One region of the Nitratireductor sp. ATLC21 genome, then DNA from elsewhere that is predicted to be linked to it. Evidence: riboswitches for the same ligand, from Rfam matches in the RefSeq annotation. Region 1 holds a riboswitch; each other region holds the start of a gene.
What was found. Region 1 has a riboswitch for cobalamin ahead of AC2CHD_RS18890 (HupE/UreJ family protein). Riboswitches for the same ligand answer to the same signal wherever they lie in the genome.
Positions count from the first base shown of each region.

Region 2: it holds a riboswitch for cobalamin, as region 1 does, so the genes downstream of both, AC2CHD_RS04910 (TonB-dependent receptor plug domain-containing protein) here and AC2CHD_RS18890 (HupE/UreJ family protein) in region 1, are expected to answer to the same signal.
Region 3: it holds a riboswitch for cobalamin, as region 1 does, so the genes downstream of both, AC2CHD_RS08035 (LLM class flavin-dependent oxidoreductase) here and AC2CHD_RS18890 (HupE/UreJ family protein) in region 1, are expected to answer to the same signal.

Region 1 covers NZ_JBXUOU010000004.1:193,771-199,480, forward strand. The annotation lists gene cobN (cobaltochelatase subunit CobN) at 1-1,643, opposite strand, end outside; gene cobW (cobalamin biosynthesis protein CobW) at 1,648-2,685, opposite strand; cobalamin riboswitch at 2,859-3,060, opposite strand; cobalamin riboswitch at 3,121-3,319, shown strand; gene AC2CHD_RS18890 (HupE/UreJ family protein) at 3,355-3,975, shown strand; gene cobU (bifunctional adenosylcobinamide kinase/adenosylcobinamide-phosphate guanylyltransferase) at 3,991-4,497, shown strand; gene cobO (cob(I)yrinic acid a,c-diamide adenosyltransferase) at 4,499-5,113, shown strand; gene cbiB (adenosylcobinamide-phosphate synthase CbiB) at 5,271-5,710, opposite strand, start outside.
Region 2 covers NZ_JBXUOU010000001.1:1,005,399-1,011,108, reverse strand. The annotation lists gene AC2CHD_RS04920 (FecCD family ABC transporter permease) at 1-464, opposite strand, end outside; gene AC2CHD_RS04915 (ABC transporter substrate-binding protein) at 440-1,309, opposite strand; gene AC2CHD_RS04910 (TonB-dependent receptor plug domain-containing protein) at 1,309-3,162, opposite strand; cobalamin riboswitch at 3,289-3,495, opposite strand; gene AC2CHD_RS04905 (ABC transporter substrate-binding protein) at 3,772-5,424, shown strand; gene AC2CHD_RS04900 (ABC transporter permease) at 5,508-5,710, shown strand, end outside.
Region 3 covers NZ_JBXUOU010000002.1:64,846-70,555, forward strand. The annotation lists gene dctP (TRAP transporter substrate-binding protein DctP) at 1-366, shown strand, start outside; gene AC2CHD_RS08020 (TRAP transporter small permease) at 533-1,006, shown strand; gene AC2CHD_RS08025 (TRAP transporter large permease) at 1,003-2,277, shown strand; gene AC2CHD_RS08030 (ornithine cyclodeaminase family protein) at 2,286-3,221, shown strand; cobalamin riboswitch at 3,332-3,528, shown strand; gene AC2CHD_RS08035 (LLM class flavin-dependent oxidoreductase) at 3,687-4,745, shown strand; gene AC2CHD_RS08040 (ABC transporter substrate-binding protein) at 4,742-5,710, shown strand, end outside.

The sequences.
Region 1 (5,710 bases):
GCCACGGTCTTGCCCGGCAGCCATTCCAGCGTGCCATGCGCACCCACATGGATCAGCGCATGCGCATCAAGCGCCTCCCGCATCCAGTGACCGAAGGCGACAAGCGCATGGCGCGGCGCAAGCGTCGGGTCGTGATAATCCACGCGCCGGTCCGCCGAGCGCCCCCGGTCGGGCGCAAGCGCCACGGTGACATTTCCAAATCGCGCCGCGCGGAACGGAAAGAAGTCATCTTCCGCATCGTCTTCCGCCGGTCCCCATGTGGCGAGCAGTGTTTCGCGCGCCTCTTCGGGCAGCGCATCGAAGGCCTGCCGGTATTCATCCAGCGAAAGCGCTTCCGATGGCTGTTCAAGCCGCTGCATCAGCGCCCTTGGAGTCTCCGGAACATCAGAAACCGCATAACCCGCTTCACCGAGGTCATGCAGCATGGCAAGCACGCTCGATGGCACGTCGAGCCCCACCGCATAGCCGGTGCGCCCGGGCGCACTCGGATAATCCGGGATGAGAACGACAATGCGGCGCTCCGCCGCCGGTGTGCGGCCGAGTTTCAGAAACGCGGCGATCCTTGCCGCGACCTGCCTTATGCGCTCCGGTTCGGGCCGGTTGCGCTGAACGCCGAAGGAAAGCCCTTCGTCCAGCGCTGCCTCGTCCTTGAAGGAAATCGCACCGGCCATCAGCCGGCCATCGAGTTCCGGCAGCACCACATGCATGGCGAGGTCCGCAGGCGCGAGACCGCGCTGGCCTTCCTGCCACGCTTCGCGCCGCGTGGTGGCGGTGACCACCTGAAAAACCGGCACACCAAAGCGGTCGAACAGTGTTTTTTCGCCGGGCTCCGCGCCGCTGGAAAACGCCGTCGCGGTGATGAGCGCCTCAGGCTTCAACGTCTCTACGGCATCCCGCACGAAACCGGGGGCAACCGGGTCACGCAGGCTGGAAACGAACACCGGCGCGGCGCACACGCCCTGTTCCTCAAGCGCCTCCACCAGCGCGTCGATGGGCGCGACATCGCTGGCAAGCAGCATGGAGCGGTAGAAGAGAATGGGAACGATTGCCCTGCCGGGCTGCGCGGCAAAGAAGCCCGCCTCCACGATGCCATGGCCCGGCGCATAGAAGCCTGCCTTGGCGACCGGTTTGGCTTCCGGCGCTTCGAGCTCCCGCCCCGCAAGGCGCGCCATCTGCATGGTCAGCGCGCGCATATTGTCCGGCCCGCCCTCGCGGAAGCACGCAAGCAGCGCCGCGCGCGCTTCAGCCGAAACGGTGGAGCGCTCGGCAAGGCGCGGGTCGTCCTGATGGCATTCGCCCGGCAGCAGCGCCAGCGCGATGTCCTTGTCTCGCGCAAGTTCCGCCAGCCGGTCGCAGCCATAGCGCCACCACTCATAGCCCCCAAGCACCCGCACCAGAATGGTGCGGGCGTGCGCTGCCGTGTTGTCGATCCACAGATCGACCGACATGGGGTGTCTGAGGTCACGCAAGGCGGCAAGGCGCAGCGAGGGCAGGGCCTCGCGGTTCGCCTGCCACGCAGAGGCGATCCCCGCCAGATCGCTGTCGGTAAACGACAACGCCACCATATCCGCCGGCGACTGTTGCAGATCGACAGGCTCGATCAGGTCGTCCAGAGAGGCGGTGGTGGTGGCAAGGATGTGCATCGGATCAGGCCGAGAGCAGGCTTTCGATGCGCGCGCGGTCGATGCCCTTGAGGCCGATCACGACGAGCCGCGTTTCGGGAGCTTCACCGGCCTTCCACGGGCGGTCGTAATGATGCGAAACGCGCGGGCCCACGGCCTGCACCTGAAGACGCATGGGCTTGCCCTTCACATGCGCAAAACCCTTGAGGCGCAGCACCTCGCCGGTGCCTACCGCCGCATTGACGCGCGCTTCCAGATCTTCGGGGCGCAGCACCGGCGGCAGATCGACAATGAATGTGTCGAAATCGTCATGCTCATGGTCATGTGGGTCGTCGTGATGCGTTTTGCGGTTCTCGATATCGTCTTCCACCGCGAGACCGAGACCGAGCAGCAGCGCCGGGTCCACCTTGCCATGGGCGCTCGGCACGATCTGCACATTGCGCGACAGATGATCTTCGATGCGGGCGCGGGCGCGCTCATTGCCTTCCGCGTCCAGAAGGTCGCTCTTGGACAAGACGATGAGATCGGCGCAGGCCACCTGATCGTCGAACACTTCTTCCACCGGATCGTCATGGTCGAGCGAATCATCGGCGGCGCGCTGCGCGGCGAGCGCATCCATGTCGGAGGCGACCTGGCCGTCCGCCAGCGCCGGCCCGTCCACCACGGCAATAACGCCATCGACGGTGACGCGATTCTTGATCGCCGGCCACTGGAAGGCCTGCACAAGTGGCTTGGGCAATGCCAGGCCCGAGGTCTCGATCAGGATGTGATCCACCTTCGGCTCGCGGGCGAGGATCTGGTCAAGTGCCGGCACGAAATCGTCGGCCACGGTGCAGCAGATGCAGCCATTGGCCAGTTCCAGCACGTTTTCCTCCGGGCAATTGTCGAGCCCGCAGTTTTTCAGCACCTCGCCATCGACGCCCGCATCGCCGAATTCGTTGACGATGATGGCAAGCCGCTTGCCCTTGGTGTTTTCCAGCACATTGCGGATGAGCGTTGTCTTGCCGGCACCGAGAAAGCCGGTCACGACGGTGCAGGGCACACGATTGAAGCTCGTGGTCATGGGATATCCTTCAGACGGAGTGTGGTGAATGCGGGGATGCGGGCGAGGGGCGCACGGGCCTTTCGCGGCCGCGTACTGGCGGAGACACCATGAATGGTCGGGAGATCGCGCGCGGTGGCGCTGTCTGCAGTCACAATGCACACTCCTTGCCCGGGACACCCGCCAGGCGGTCAGGATTTCATTTTCAGACGGCAGGTTTCCTGGCTCACGGGTCGCTGCGCTCTCCAGCCTTCCCAGGGCGTTGCCCCAGTGGCGTGTCAGGTGCGCTCTCCGCTTACAGTTGCGGGGACAGCTGCGGCATTGGGCAAGGCCCGCACCGCATTCCCTCTTAGCCTCCTCCCTTGAGGGAAGAGGACCGTCTGCCTCGCATTTATGGCTCGCCTGGCATGTCTGTCAATGCGTGAAGAAAGCGTTTGCCGGGAGAGACGACTCCTGTATGGTCGGGCCGCTGTCGGTTCCGCGCAAGCGGACCAGAGGGAACATGGTGCGGCGCTCAAGCGCCAAGGCCATGGCTGCCCCCGCAACTGTAAGCGGTGAGCATTTTCCTGATCGCCACTGAGGCTTTTTGCCTTGGGAAGGCTGGAAAACGCTGCGACCCGTGAGCCAGGAAACCTGCCGACAGCATGAAAGAAACACCGTATCCCTCGGGTGGAGGGGAAAGGACCGGACATGACCGCGCGTATCGCACGCATTTTTTCCGCATTCGTTTTTTCATCGCTCTTCGCAACCAGCGCCAGGGCCCATCACGCCATGGACGGGCAGACGCCCACCACCCTTTACGAAGGGCTGGTATCAGGGCTCGCCCATCCCGTGATCGGGCTTGACCATCTGGCCTTCATCGTCGCTGCCGGCCTCATTGCCGCTGTCGCCGGCATGAGCCTTTTCGCGCCGCTTCTGTTCGTCGCCGGCTCGCTGATCGGCGTCGGTCTTCACCTGATGCTGCTCGATCTGCCGGCGGCTGAAATCATCATTGCGGCAAGCGTTCTTGCCGGCGGCTGGCTTCTGGCGCGCGGCCGGGCGGTGGAGAATCACATCCTCGTCTTCGCGCTGTTTCTGGTGGTCGGCGTGTTCCATGGCTATGCCTTCGGCGAGGCCATTGTCGGTAGCGAAGAGACGCCGCTCATCGCCTATCTCGCCGGCCTCGCCGCAATCCAGAGCGCCATCGCGCTCGGCGCATATTTTCTGGTCCAGTCGCGCGGCTGGGCCATCGAGGCCATGCAGCCCCGGCTTGCCGGTGCCGCCATCCTTGGCGTTGGCGTGACCTTCCTTGCCGGGCATCTCGTCGGCTGAGCCGGCAAAATAGCGATGCGATCGCTTCATTTCGTTCTCGGCGGCGCGCGCTCCGGCAAGAGCCGCCATGCCGAGAGGCTGATCGAGGCCGCACCCGCGCCCTGGCACTACATCGCCACGGCGCAGGCCTTCGATGACGAGATGCGCGAGCGCATCGCCATGCACCGCGCCCGGCGCGAGGGGGCGTGGCAGACACACGACGCCCCGCTCGTCCTGCCGGGCGTGCTTGAAAAATTGCCGGCCCGCGAAACGGTTCTGGTCGATTGCCTGACCCTGTGGCTGAGCAATCTCATGCTGAACGACCATGATCCAAAGCCTGCCACCGAGAGACTGGTTGCAGCCCTTGCCGCGAGAGAAGGAACCACGGTTCTCGTTTCCAATGAGGTCGGTTACGGCATCGTGCCCGAGAACGCGCTGGCACGCCGCTTCCGCGACGAGGCGGGGTTCCTGAACCAGAGGATCGCCGCCGTTGCCGACAGCGTCACGCTGGTGGTTGCCGGCCTGCCCATGAAAGTGAAGTAACATGCGAGAGATCGACGCAAACGAAGCCGAGCGCCACAAGGCAAAAATGGCCAAACGCAAGGCGGTTCAGGATGCCGAGGTGCGCGACAAGACGGTCGAGAAGGGGCTTCTGATCGTCAATACGGGGCCGGGCAAGGGCAAATCCACCGCGGCCTTCGGGCTTGCCCTGCGCATGCTTGGCCATGGCCGCCGGGTGGGTGTCGTGCAGTTCATCAAGGGCGCCTGGCACTGCGGCGAGAAGGATGCCTTTGCCGCCTTCGGCGATCAGGTTTCCTGGCACACGATGGGCGAGGGCTTCACCTGGGAAACGCAGGATCTGGCGCGTGACATCGCCGCCGCCGAGCGCGCGTGGGGAAAGGCCGAGGAACTGATGGCCGACCCGAGCATCGGTCTTGTGGTTCTCGACGAGCTGAACATCGCGCTGCGCTACGATTATCTCGATCTTGAACGCGTGGTGGCCGCACTCACCGGGCGGCGCGAGGATCTGCATGTGGTGGTGACCGGGCGCAACGCCAAACCGCACTTGACCGAGGCCGCCGATCTCGTCACGGAGATGGGGCAGGTGAAGCATCATTTCGCCGCTGGCGTGAAGGCGCAGAAGGGGATCGAGTTTTAGATCGCCTGCTTTGAGGTGGTGCGTGGTTCGACAAGCTCACCATGAGGGAGGTGGATGCGCTGCAACTCTGTTCTCCATGTTGATGTACAGGATTGCAGGTCTCCACCCATCCTCATGGTGAGCTTGTCGAACCACGCACAACGCCATTGCCACGAGATCAAAACAGTTGCCAAAGCCCAGCCGCCACCGCCACAAGCCCGATCAAGAGCCCGTCTGCAATCCGGTAGAGCGTGAGCGCGCGGCGGATGTCGCCGGCATTGGCCGCGCGGCGGCCGCCATCCCCCATCACGGCATCCTCCACCACCTCGCCGCCATAGCGGCGCGGGCCGGCAAGGGCGAGGCCGAGCGCGCCGGCCATGGCCGCTTCCGGCCAGCCCGCATTGGGCGAGCGATGATGGCGCGCATCGCGGCGCACCGCCTTCCATGCCGCGCCTGCCGAGGCATCGCGCATGAAGACGGCGGCGGCGATGAAGAGAAGCGCCGTCAGGCGCGAAGCGGGCAGGTTGATCAGATCGTCGAACCGCGCCGCCGCCCAACCGAAATGAAGGTGCCGCGCGGTCTTGTGGCCGATCATGGAATCGGCCGTGTTCGCAGCCT
Region 2 (5,710 bases), on a different contig from region 1:
GAGAGCGCAACGCCCGCCAGAATAAGTGTAAGCGTTGAGCCCTGGCGGGCGGCGATCGCAAGCAAGATGAGAACTGCGAGGAGTGCGCCGAACAGCGCACCGGCGGGGAGGGCGTAGAGCGAGCTTCCGGCAAGCCCCGAGTAGAAGACCAGCACCGCTCCGAGCGCTGCCATGGAGGACACGCCGATCACGCCGGGTTCGGCCAGCGGATTGCGCAAAAACCCCTGAAGCACCGCGCCGGAAAGCCCGAGTGAAATGCCGATGGCGAGACCAAGAATGGCGCGCGGCAGGCGAATTTCGCGCATGATGATGGCCGCTGCCTCTCCTCCGCCAGCAAAAAGCCCGGCAACGCTATCTCCTATGGACAGTTCAGCTGGGCCAACCAATAGCGACACGACGAAAAGCGCGAGAGCCAGGAGTGTAAGCGATATGGAAAGCCTCATGGCGCGGCGCTTTCGGGGCAGGGGGCCATCGTGGAGCGGAGCGCTGCCAATGCCCGCACGGCTTTGATCACCAGGGGCGTTCCGCAAGACAGAGAGCCTTCAGGCACGAATGCGCCGACGCGCGTCTGCGGAAGAGCGGCTATGGCGGGATGACGTGGTACGTATTCTCCAAGCGTTGGCGCCGTCTGAGGTGTGCTCATGTTGATGACATCAGGTTGTGCGGCGATCACCTGCTCAAGCGGAAAGGGTGCTACGCCAACGATGCCCATTTCGGCGGCAAGATTGACAAAGCCCGCAGCCCGCATCACGGAATCGGCCAGCGTGCCGCGCCCCGAGGCGATGCCATTCTGATCATAGGCGATCATCGTCGGGTGCTTGCCGCAATGTCTGGCGGCAATCGCTTTGAGTTCGCTGGTGAAATCGTTTGCTATGGTTTCGGCTTTTTTCTCCTGTCCGATGAGCGCACCCATGCGCCGGATTTCACCGGGAATGGTTTCAAGTGTCTGCGCGAAGGAAAACTCTTCGACATGAAAGCCGAGACGTTTCAGCAGCGCGGTGGTGTTGTGCAATGAGTAAGTGCCGGTGACGACCAGGTCGGGATTTTCCAGAAACACTTCTTCTGCAAGCCCGTGATTGACCGGGTAGCCCTGCGCTTTCTCATGCAGCATGGAGAGGCTCGGTTCGCGCGCCAGAAAAGAGACGGACACCAGCTGGCCAGGTTCTGCCAATGTCATGGCAAGCTGGTCAGTGCACAGATTGAGCGACATGACCCGTTTCGGCATGGCTTCGACCGGCGCGACAAGCAGCGCGCCGGCCAGAAGAACAAGGCCGGAAAGGCAGGGGAGGCGTTTCCGGCGCTTCAACATCAGGGAGCGAACTTTGCCCGGAAGCCGGCAAACACGCCGAAGCCGGGTGTGCCATAGCCCTGAACGACTTCATATTTCTGATCGAGCAGGTTTTCGCCTCTCAGATAGAGTTCCGTGTTTTCGTTCGGCTTGTAGGCGATTTTCGCGTTGAGAAGAACGTAGTCATCCAGCGCCGAGCGCGGGCCGTCGACATAACCGTCCACCGTATCGAGAGCGATTTTCGCCGTTGCTCCGATCTCCCAGCGTTCGGCTGGACGGATGGTGGCGCCGAGGGCGATGTCGTGCTTCGGGATGCGCACTTCCCGCAGTCCGTCGGTCTGTGTTGCTTTCGTGTAGGTGTAAGCGCCACGCAGGTCGAGCCAGTCGGTTGCCGCGTAGGCAAAGGACGCCTCCACGCCGCGCGTTTTCACCACGCCATCGGTCTGGATGTTCTGATAGGTGACCGGGTGGTAGCCGATATAGTCCTCGACATCGATCATGAAGAAGGTGAGGTCGGTGACGAGCCTGTCATCCAGAAAACGCTGTTCGACACCAATATCAAAGCCGATGCTGGTTTCTGGCTTCAGGTTGATATTGCCATAGAATGGTGCGTAGAGCTCATAGAGGCTCGGCGCGCGATAACCCGTTCCGACCGAGGAGTGGAAACGGGTTCCGGTGCTGGCAAATTCGTAGGAGCCGGTGGCACGCCAGGATGTGTGACCGCCGAAGGTGCTGTGTTCGTCGTGGCGGAGGCCCGCTGTCAAAGTCAGCGCGTCAAACGGGCTGTAGATCGCGTCGATCCAGCCGCCGCCCATCGAAACGTTTTTATCGACACTTGCGGTAAGGGCGGTCTGACGCTCCCAATCCGCGCCGAAATTGAGCGTCAATTGGGGAGAGATTTCCAGAGAACCGAGATAATCCAGCTTGTAGCGCAATCCGTCAAAGGTTGAGGTGGAACCGAAGCCGCTGGTGCTTTCGCGGGCAGTATCGGATATCTGCGCGGACACCGTGTTGTTCAATTGCCCGTCAAACAGAGAGAATTCGGCACCAACCCGCCCGGCTGCCTGTCGAAACGTGCCATTCGCCGGGCTGTCAGCGATGGGATACCCATCATCCGTCTCCGTTGAACCATTCAACAAAAGCCCGCTGGCGAAGACGGCCAGATCGTCGCTGATCTCGTATCGGCCGCTGAATGTCCCGGTCAGATTGGTGTACCCATCATCTTCAACACCGGATGACGCCATTGAAAAGCCATCGGTGGTGAAGCCAGATAGAGAAAGGCCAAACTCGCCGCGGTCGAAACCGCCCGTCAGCGTGTAATTGCCAAAGCCGGTTTTGCGCGACCCGCCTTCGACATGAATGCCGTGTTCGATGCCCTGCGGAATGCCGCCAAGCGTCGAGAGATTGACCACGCCGGCAATTGCATCGGAGCCATAGAGCGTGCTCTGCGAGCCTTTCAGAACTTCGATCCGCCCAATGCCGCCGGAGAGAAGATGACCATAGGCGGACTGCACGGTGGGGCCCGAAACCTCCGAAATATCGATGCCCTCGAAGAGCGTCTTTACATACTGCCCGCGAAGGCCGCGCATGATCAGCGTGGTGGTGTTGCCCGGACCGCCATTCGGGGAGAGATTGAGACCAGGCAGTTGATTGAGATAATCCTGTACCAGTGGCAAAGACTGTTCCTCGATCTCATCGCGCTCGATGATTTCCACGGTCGAGCCCACTTTGGACGCCTCTGTGGGCGTGCGGCTGGGGGTGATGACCAGGGTGTCGAGCTCAAAGTCCTCGGCCTGCGTGGTGAGCGCGGAGAAGCCAAGTATCAGTGCGGTCGTGCTGGACAGGATAGAATTTCGGTGTCGGCGTGAATGCATGCGTGTGCTCCAGGACCAGGTTCTTAGGTGTGCTGGAGAGCGACAGACGCCTGAGTTCGGTCTCCCCGCCAGCGATGACAATCGCCACCACTGCGAGAAACACAGCCCCGGAAGCGTCCCGCATCCGGTCGGTGACGGCCTGAGGCAGGTTTCCTGGCTCGCGCTTCACTGGCTTCCTCGCCTTCCCGGGCCTTGCACCCAGTGGCATTCGAGGAGCCTCTGCGCTCACAGTTGCGGGAGCAGCCACGGCTTCGGTTCGAAACGACCGTTCCGTGTTCCCTTTTCTCTGGCGGATGAACACCCTGCCAGAGCACCTCAAGCGAACCGAAATCGCTTAGCAACTGGCCGTGACAGCGTCAATCGCAAGGTTGGCGCAGATCCCTGGAACGTGACTCCTGACGTCAGGGTTTGGCAGCAACGAAACGCATCTCTTGTTGCGAAATCGGCTCTTCATGTAATTTTTGCGGCAATGCTGTCGCAAATCCGTCATTGGGTTTGTCGAAAAAGTTGCAGAATTCCCTCCTCCAACCTCGAGGCAATTTTGACATCGGGGTCGGGATGGGAAATGCTAACGGCGAACCGAAAACGGTAAATAATGGGAGTGCGTCGATGACGTTTTTCAAGAGCAATGGCGAGAATGTGCCGGCACACGTCGCCGACATGGCGAATGAGGCACGTGCCGGCAGAATGGACCGGCGAGAGTTTCTTGCGCTCGCAAGTGCGCTCGGCGCATCGACAGCAACCGCCTACGGCATGCTGGGGCTCGCAGCCCCCACACACGCAATGGCGCAGGAGCCGAAAAAAGGCGGTACGCTGCGTGTGGCGATGTTCATCAAGGATCCGAAAGATCCACGCACGGCCGACTGGTCGGAGATCGCCAACGCCATGCGCCAGACGCTTGAGCCGCTGGTAAAGTACACGCGCGATTTCACCTTTGAGGGCAAGCTCCTCGAAAGCTGGGAAGTCAACGAGGACGCGACTGAGTACATTCTTCACGTGCGGCCGGGCGTGACCTGGAACAATGGCGACGCCTTCACCGCGGATGACGTGATCTACAACTTCAACCGCTGGTGCGATCAGACCGTGGAAGGCAATTCCATGCCGGCCCGCATGGCTTCGCTCGTCGATCCGGAGACCAAGAAGGCGCGCGAGGGCGCGATCGAAAAGGTCGACGACATGACGGTGAAGCTCAACCTGTCGGCACCGGATATTTCGATCATTCCGGGCATGTCGGACTATCCGGCCCTTATTGTTCACCCAAGTTTTGATGAAACGGGTCGCGATTTCGTTGCAAATCCCATCGGGACCGGTCCGTTTGAACTCGTGTCCTATGAGGTCGGCAACCGGGTGGAGCTGAAGAAGCGGGCCGACGGCAAATGGTGGGGCGGCGAGGCCTATCTCGATGGTATCGAGTTCATCGACTACGGCACGGATCCGTCCGCGACCGTCAGCGCCTTTGAATCCGGAGAAATCCACACGAACTACGAGACCACCGCCGATTTCGTCGACATTCTGGATTCACTCGGACTGGTGAAATCCGAGGTCACTACGGCGACAACCATCGTGGCGCGCACCAATGTCGACAACGCGCCCTATGACGACGAGAAGGTGCGCCGGGCGCTGCAGCGCGCCGTCGACAACACGACCGTGCTGGCGCTTGGTTACAACAATGCCGGCGAGGTGGCCGAGAACCACCATGTTTGCCCGATCCATCCCGAATATGCAGAGCTGCCGAAGCTCAAGCGCAATCTGGACGAAGCCAAGGCCCTGATGGAGGAAGCCGGCCAAATGGACTATGAGCACGAGCTCATTACCGTGGACGAGGACTGGCACAAGAACACGGGCGACGCCATCGCCGCCCAGTTGCGCGAGGCCGGCTTCAAGGTGAAGCGCACGGTCCTGCCCGGCTCCACCTTCTGGAACGACTGGACGAAGTATCCCTTCTCCATGACCAACTGGAACATGCGCCCGCTGGGCATTCAGGTGGTGGCACTCGCCTATCGCACCGGCGAGGCGTGGAACGAATCCGCCTATTCCAACCCGGAACTCGACAAGCTGATCGAGGAGGCGCTGGCCATTCCTGATCCCGACAATCGCCGCGAGGTGATGAAGAAGATCGAGGAGATCATTCAGAGTTCGGGCATCATCCTACAACCCTATTGGCGCAAGCTTTACAACCATTCCGTGGAGGCCGTGAAAAATCACGGCATGCACCAGACCTTCGAGATCGATCTGGAAAAGGTCTGGCTCGACGAGGGCTAAGACTGAACCAGAAAGGGGGCCACGAGGCCCCCTTTTGCGCAGGCAATCAATAACAACCTCCGCAAACGGGGGAAGGGGAAACCGTGCTTGGGTTTATTCTAAGACGTCTGGGCGTCATGGCATTGACGATGCTTTGTCTGACCCTTGTTGTTTTCTTTCTGGTCAATCTTGAGCCGAACCTCAAAAAGCTGGCGATCAGCCAGCTCGACATGCGTTCCTCTGCAGCGGAGCTCGAAAGTTGGCTTCAGAAGAACGGGTACCGCCAGAATTTCTTCGTGCGCTACGG
Region 3 (5,710 bases), on a different contig from region 1:
GCTGCCGAGGCGCCATTGACCGGCCTTCGTGCGAGCCGCTGGTATGAACCGGCAAAACACCTCACCTTGACCGGGCATTTCAACCTCTTCACCGGATGGGTGATGAGTGAGGCTGCCTATCAGTCCATCAGCGATGAGGACCGCGCGATTCTCGTGGAGGAGTTCCGTCAGGGCGGGCGCGAGTTGACAACTCTGTCGGAAGAGAAGGCCGCGGAGATCCGCAAGGAGTTTGAAGCCGCTGGCGTCACGTTCCACGATGCCGACATCGATGCCTACCGCAAAGCGACGGCTGGCTTCTACAATAGCTTTCCGCAATGGCCTGAAGGGCTCTACGACAAGGTCCGTGCCGCCGCTACCGAAAATTGACTTGAGGGTCGCTTGAGGGTCGGTGGTGTGTTGGGGCAATCCGTGATTGCCATCGACCCCAAGTGAACGGCGGCGGTGTTCTCAACAGCGGGACATCGTCGCCGATCACTTGACCTGACAACATAACAATGCGGGCGAGGGGATCCCGGGAGGAAAGGTGAGGGGAGTGCTGCACAGGTTCTTTTCCGTTGTTGGTTCGGTCATCCCGGCCATTCTGCTGGGCGTTGTTCTGCTGGTCGTAAGCGCCAATGTTCTCGCGCGCGGCTTGTTTGGCCTCACCTTTCACGCAGCGCATGATCTCGCGCTGGTGGCCTTTGCCGGTGTCGTGTGGTTCGGCGTCGTCGGGGCGGCCCTCAATGGCCAGCTCTTTGGGGTGAGCTTTTTCTCCAACCGCTTGCCACCCCGTTGGCGCCTTGCTGTGCAGTTGCTGGTCCACGTCATTGTCACCGTCATTGCACTCGCGGTGATCGATGCCGCACAGGCACAGATCGCCACGGCGCGCTTTACACGCTTTCTCGCTCTGGGTTGGCCAAAATGGATCGTCTCTGCAGGACTCCTGGCAGCCATGGCCGTGCTGATCCTCGTTCAGATCACACAGGCGTGGGAGCGTTTGAAGGCGGGTCCGGAGGATCGGCCTTGACCCTCATTGCGATTGTCTTCCTGCTGCTTCTTGTTCTCGGAACACCGATCGCCTTCGTTCTGCTGGGAACATCGGTCGCCTATTTCGCCGTGAACCCGATGATGGCAAGCATTGTGGCTCAACGCATGTCCTCGGCACTGGAATCCTTTCCGCTTCTGGCCGTCCCCTTCTTCGTGGTCGCAGGCGCAGCCATGGCCCGTGGCGGCATTGCCGAGCGCCTTTATGGTTTTGCCAATGCGCTGGTGGGGCATTGGTGGGGCGGTCTGGCGCAGGTGGCAGTGATGAACTCGCTGTTTCTGGGCGCAATGTCTGGATCGTCCAATGCCGACGCAGCCATCGATGCACGCACGATTGCTCCGATCATGCGCGACAAGGGGTATTCCAACGGTTTTGCCTCCGTCATCAGTGCGGCATCCGGTGCCATTGCGCCGATCATGCCGCCAAGCATTGGCCTCATCATCTACGGCTTGCTCACCAACACTTCGATCGGGCGGCTTTTCCTTGGTGGGGTCGTTCCGGCCTTCCTGATCACGGGCGCTTTGTTGCTGACGGTGCGACTGATTGCCAAGCGCCGCGGATACCGGCCGGAACGCGAGACGAGGGCACCCGCGACCGAAGTTTTCAGCCGTGGCCGTGCTGCCCTGTGGGCGCTCGCCATGCCTGTCATGCTCATCTTCGGTTTGCGAACTGGATGGTTCACACCCACGGAGCTGGGCGCGATCGCGGCCATCTATGCGTTCGCCGTCGGCCTCGTCATCTACCGGGGGATGGGCCTCGGAGATACTTATGCATTGCTTCGCGAATCCGCCCACACCACTGCCAGCGTTCTGTTCATCGTCGCCTCTGCAAGCGTGTTTTCGATGATCCTTGCCCTGGAGCAAATTCCCCAGCAGATCGTCGGTGCGCTATTGCTTGTCTCCGACAATCCGCATGTGGTCCTTCTGATCATCATGCTGGGGTTGCTTGCTCTTGGAACGGTTCTGGAAGGGTTGGCGCTGCTCGTCATTCTTGCGCCATTGCTTCTCGAGGTCACGCGCCTGCTCGGGATCGATCCCGTCCATTTCGGCGTGCTCCTCGTTTTGAACACAACCATCGGGTCGCTGACGCCGCCGGTTGGAACGGTTCTCTATACGGTTTGCGCCATCACCCGTTGTTCGGTGGAGGAATACACCCGCGAGGCCTTACCGTTCCTGGCGGCGCTTATCGCGGTTCTGCTTCTTCTGGCCTTCTTTCCGCCGCTGGTCACAGCCCTGCCCAACCTCCTGTTCTGAGACGTCTCATGCGATACATCGATGCTCAATCCGTGCACGAAACCCTCGACTACGCCTCCTTGATCGATGCGCTCGAACAGGCGCACCGCGGCGTCATGCCGGAGACGGCAAACCTGATTGCGGACGAGCCGAACGGCGGTGCGAACAAATTCGTGACCCTTGTCGGCTGGCAGCAGAAGGATGTCATCGCAGTCAAGATGGTCGGGGTATTCCCTCAGAATCTGTCCCTCACGCCGCCACAAGCCTCGGTGCAGGGCCTCGTATGCGTGTTTGATGCCCGCACCGGTACCCCCCTTCTGGCCGCCGATGGCGAGGCCATGACCTTTCGCAAGACAGCCGCCGATTCCGCCCTGGGCGCTCGGCTTTTGGCAAGGCAGGATGTAGAAACGTTGCTGGTCGTCGGGGCGGGCGGGCTTGCGCCACATATGATCGAGGCCCACTGCACTGCCCGGCCCGGCATAAAGCGTGTCCTGATTTGGAATCGCACGCATGAGCGGGCGAAAGCGCTTGCCTTGTCGATTGAGGGCCCGACAAGCGCCGAGGCTGTCGACGACCTCGACGAAGCCGTCCGCCTGGCCGACGTCATCTCCTGCGTCACCATGGCGGAGGAACCGCTGGTGAAGGGGCGCTTGCTGAAACCGGGTGCCCATCTTGACCTCGTGGGCGCTTACCTTCCGCACATGCGCGAAACGGATGATGATGCCATGAAACGCGGCACGATCTTTGTCGACACGAGGCAGGGCATGGAGGGGGCGGGCGATCTGGCGCGTCCGGTCCGCGCCGGCGTGATTGGCTGGGATGACGTGCAGGCCGATTTCTTTGATCTCTGCGCCGGCCGGAAAACCGGACGACAATCACAAGAAGAAATTACCGTGTGCAAGAATGTCGGCGGGGCTCATCTGGATCTGTTTACCGCCCGGCTTCTTGCAGACCGCGCCGGCTGATTGACGCATCGTTTCTCTTTCGCAGAACCTGCTTGTCCCTGCTGACAATCCATGGCGGGATAACCGCTTCCCGATGGTTGAGCGTGTTGCGCTGCGCACGCTTCGCCGGTAGGGTCACTGGTGCATGCGGTTCCGCATTCTGCGGATGAAAAGGGAACCCGGTGCGATCTCCCTTGGGGATCAAATCCGGGGCTGCCCTCGCAACTGTAAGCGGCAAGTTCTTTCCAATGCCACTGGCGCAAGCCGGGAAGGCGGAGGGAACGTCCGAGCCGCAAGCCAGGAGACCTGCCTCATGCATTGACCATGAACGCCGGACGAGGTGCGCCGGCAGGAGGACCAGCATGCATGCAGGCACGGCCTTGCCGGCGACGAAATGGTGTTTCACGTTCGATTTGACTCGATATGTTATACCATTTCGGATAAATGATCCCCGATCTTGTGATTTTCTCTCTGGGGGTGCCTTGAATGCGCGTTGATCTGGCTGGGTTCGCCCGCGAAGGGACGCTGGGCGATCATGCCGCCCTGATGCGCCTCGTAGAGCGCGCCGACGCGCTGGGCTTTGGCGGTATCTGGTTTAATGAATTCCATTTCTCCCGCGACACGCTGCCCTATCCCTCCACGCTGCTGCTGGGGGCAGACATTCTGGCGCGGACCGAGCGCCTGCGGTTCGGCACGTCGATCCTCGTCCTGCCGCTCTATCACCCGCTTCTTCTGGCAGAACAGATCGCGCAGCTCGACTTTCAGAGCGGCGGTCGGATCGATGTGGGCATTGGACGAGGCACGGAACCTTCAACATTCAGCGCGCTGGAGATTGAGCGGGACGAAGCGCATCCGCGCTTTTGCGAAGCACTGAGAATCATGATTGAGGCATGGACAAAGCCACATTGCTCCGCCGATAGCGGTCCATGGACATTCTCCAATGTCGCAGTGGGGCCGCCTCCGGTTCAGAAGCCGCATCCACCCATCTATGTTGCTGGCGTCTCGGAAGAAACCGTCGACATCGCCGCGCGGCACGGCTTTCCGCTGCTTCTCAGCCTGGAGCCCAATGAGGCGCGGCAATTGCCCGTGCTTCATGCTGCGCTTGACCGGCATGGCGGGTCCCGCGCGGCCCTCAAAGCCTCCTCGCTTTCGCGATACCTGGTGATCGCACCGACGCGTGCTGAGGCCAACGACCGGGTCGACACACTCCTGGAGGTGCTGAACAGGCGCCGCGCCGAACGGGCACTGTCGCGCGGGCTCAAGCCGCCAAAGCCACGCAGCCGCACTGAAATGCTGGCCGATTTCACCATCGCGGGAACACCTGAAGACTGCCATTCACAACTGCAGGCGCTTTCCGCACGCACGGGATCGCAAAGCATACGCTGCCTTTTTAGCGCCAACGGCCTGATCGCCAACGATGTGGCGCTCCAGGGGATGGAGCTCTTCGCCAGAGAGGTTCTCCCGCATCTGGAAGGGCAGTTGCCCTCTTCATCTACATCAGACAACGCCGCCTATGAGCCGGCTTTCCAAGGAGATTTTTCATGAACCGTATTGCGGGTTTCCGCGCGCTTGCTGCCGCAGGCCTCTTCATCATTTCGGCCCCTGCACTCGCAGGCGAACCCGGTTTTCCTTATACGGACGAGAATTGCGGGGTCACCACAGTCTATGAAGCACCCCCGACGCGGGCCGTGACGCTCAGCAACAATGCCACGGAGTTGATGCTTGCCCTTGGTCTTGAGGAGCGCATGGCGGGCACCTCCTACATGGCAAACCTGAAGATCAGCCCGCAATATGAGGAAGCCTATAACCAGGTTCCGGTGCTGTCGCCGCTCGTCGCCACCACGGAGCAACTCATCGAGGTGGAGGCCGACTTTGTTTATGCCGGCTATCCTGACGGGTTCAGCGAGAGCCGTCATACGCGCGACCAGTTGCACGATCTGGGCATGAAAACACGGCTCAACACCGAAGGGTGCAATCTTGGAAAATTCGGTTTCGATGAGCTCTATGAAGAGATCCGATCCGTGGCGGCCATATTCGGCGTTCGGGAGCGTGGCGAAGCGCTGATCACCGACATCGAGGAGCGGCTTTCCGCCGTGGAAGAGAAGCTTGCTGGCGTGAAGGCCTTGCCGGTGTTCATCTTCAATGGCGGCGAATCGGCGCCCCGTGCTGTTCTCGGAAACACCATGCTGTCGCACGTGGTGTCTAGGGCCGGTGGTGAAAACATCTTTGGCGACGTGGCAAATCGTTATGGGCAGGTCTCCTGGGAGCAGATTGCCGAGCGCGCGCCCGATTACATCGTGGTCTATTATTCCGGAACCGCTGGCGGGCAGGTGGTGGGAGATCCGGCCGGCGAACTGGGCAAGGGCCGGATCGAGACCCTGAAAGCCAACCCGACGGTGAAGGGTGTGCCGGGCATTGCCGGCGAGAGGTTCGTGACGATCGATTCCGTCTGGGGACAGCCGGGACCGAGCTCCATTGATGCGGTGGAGAAGCTGGCGCGTGCCTTCCAC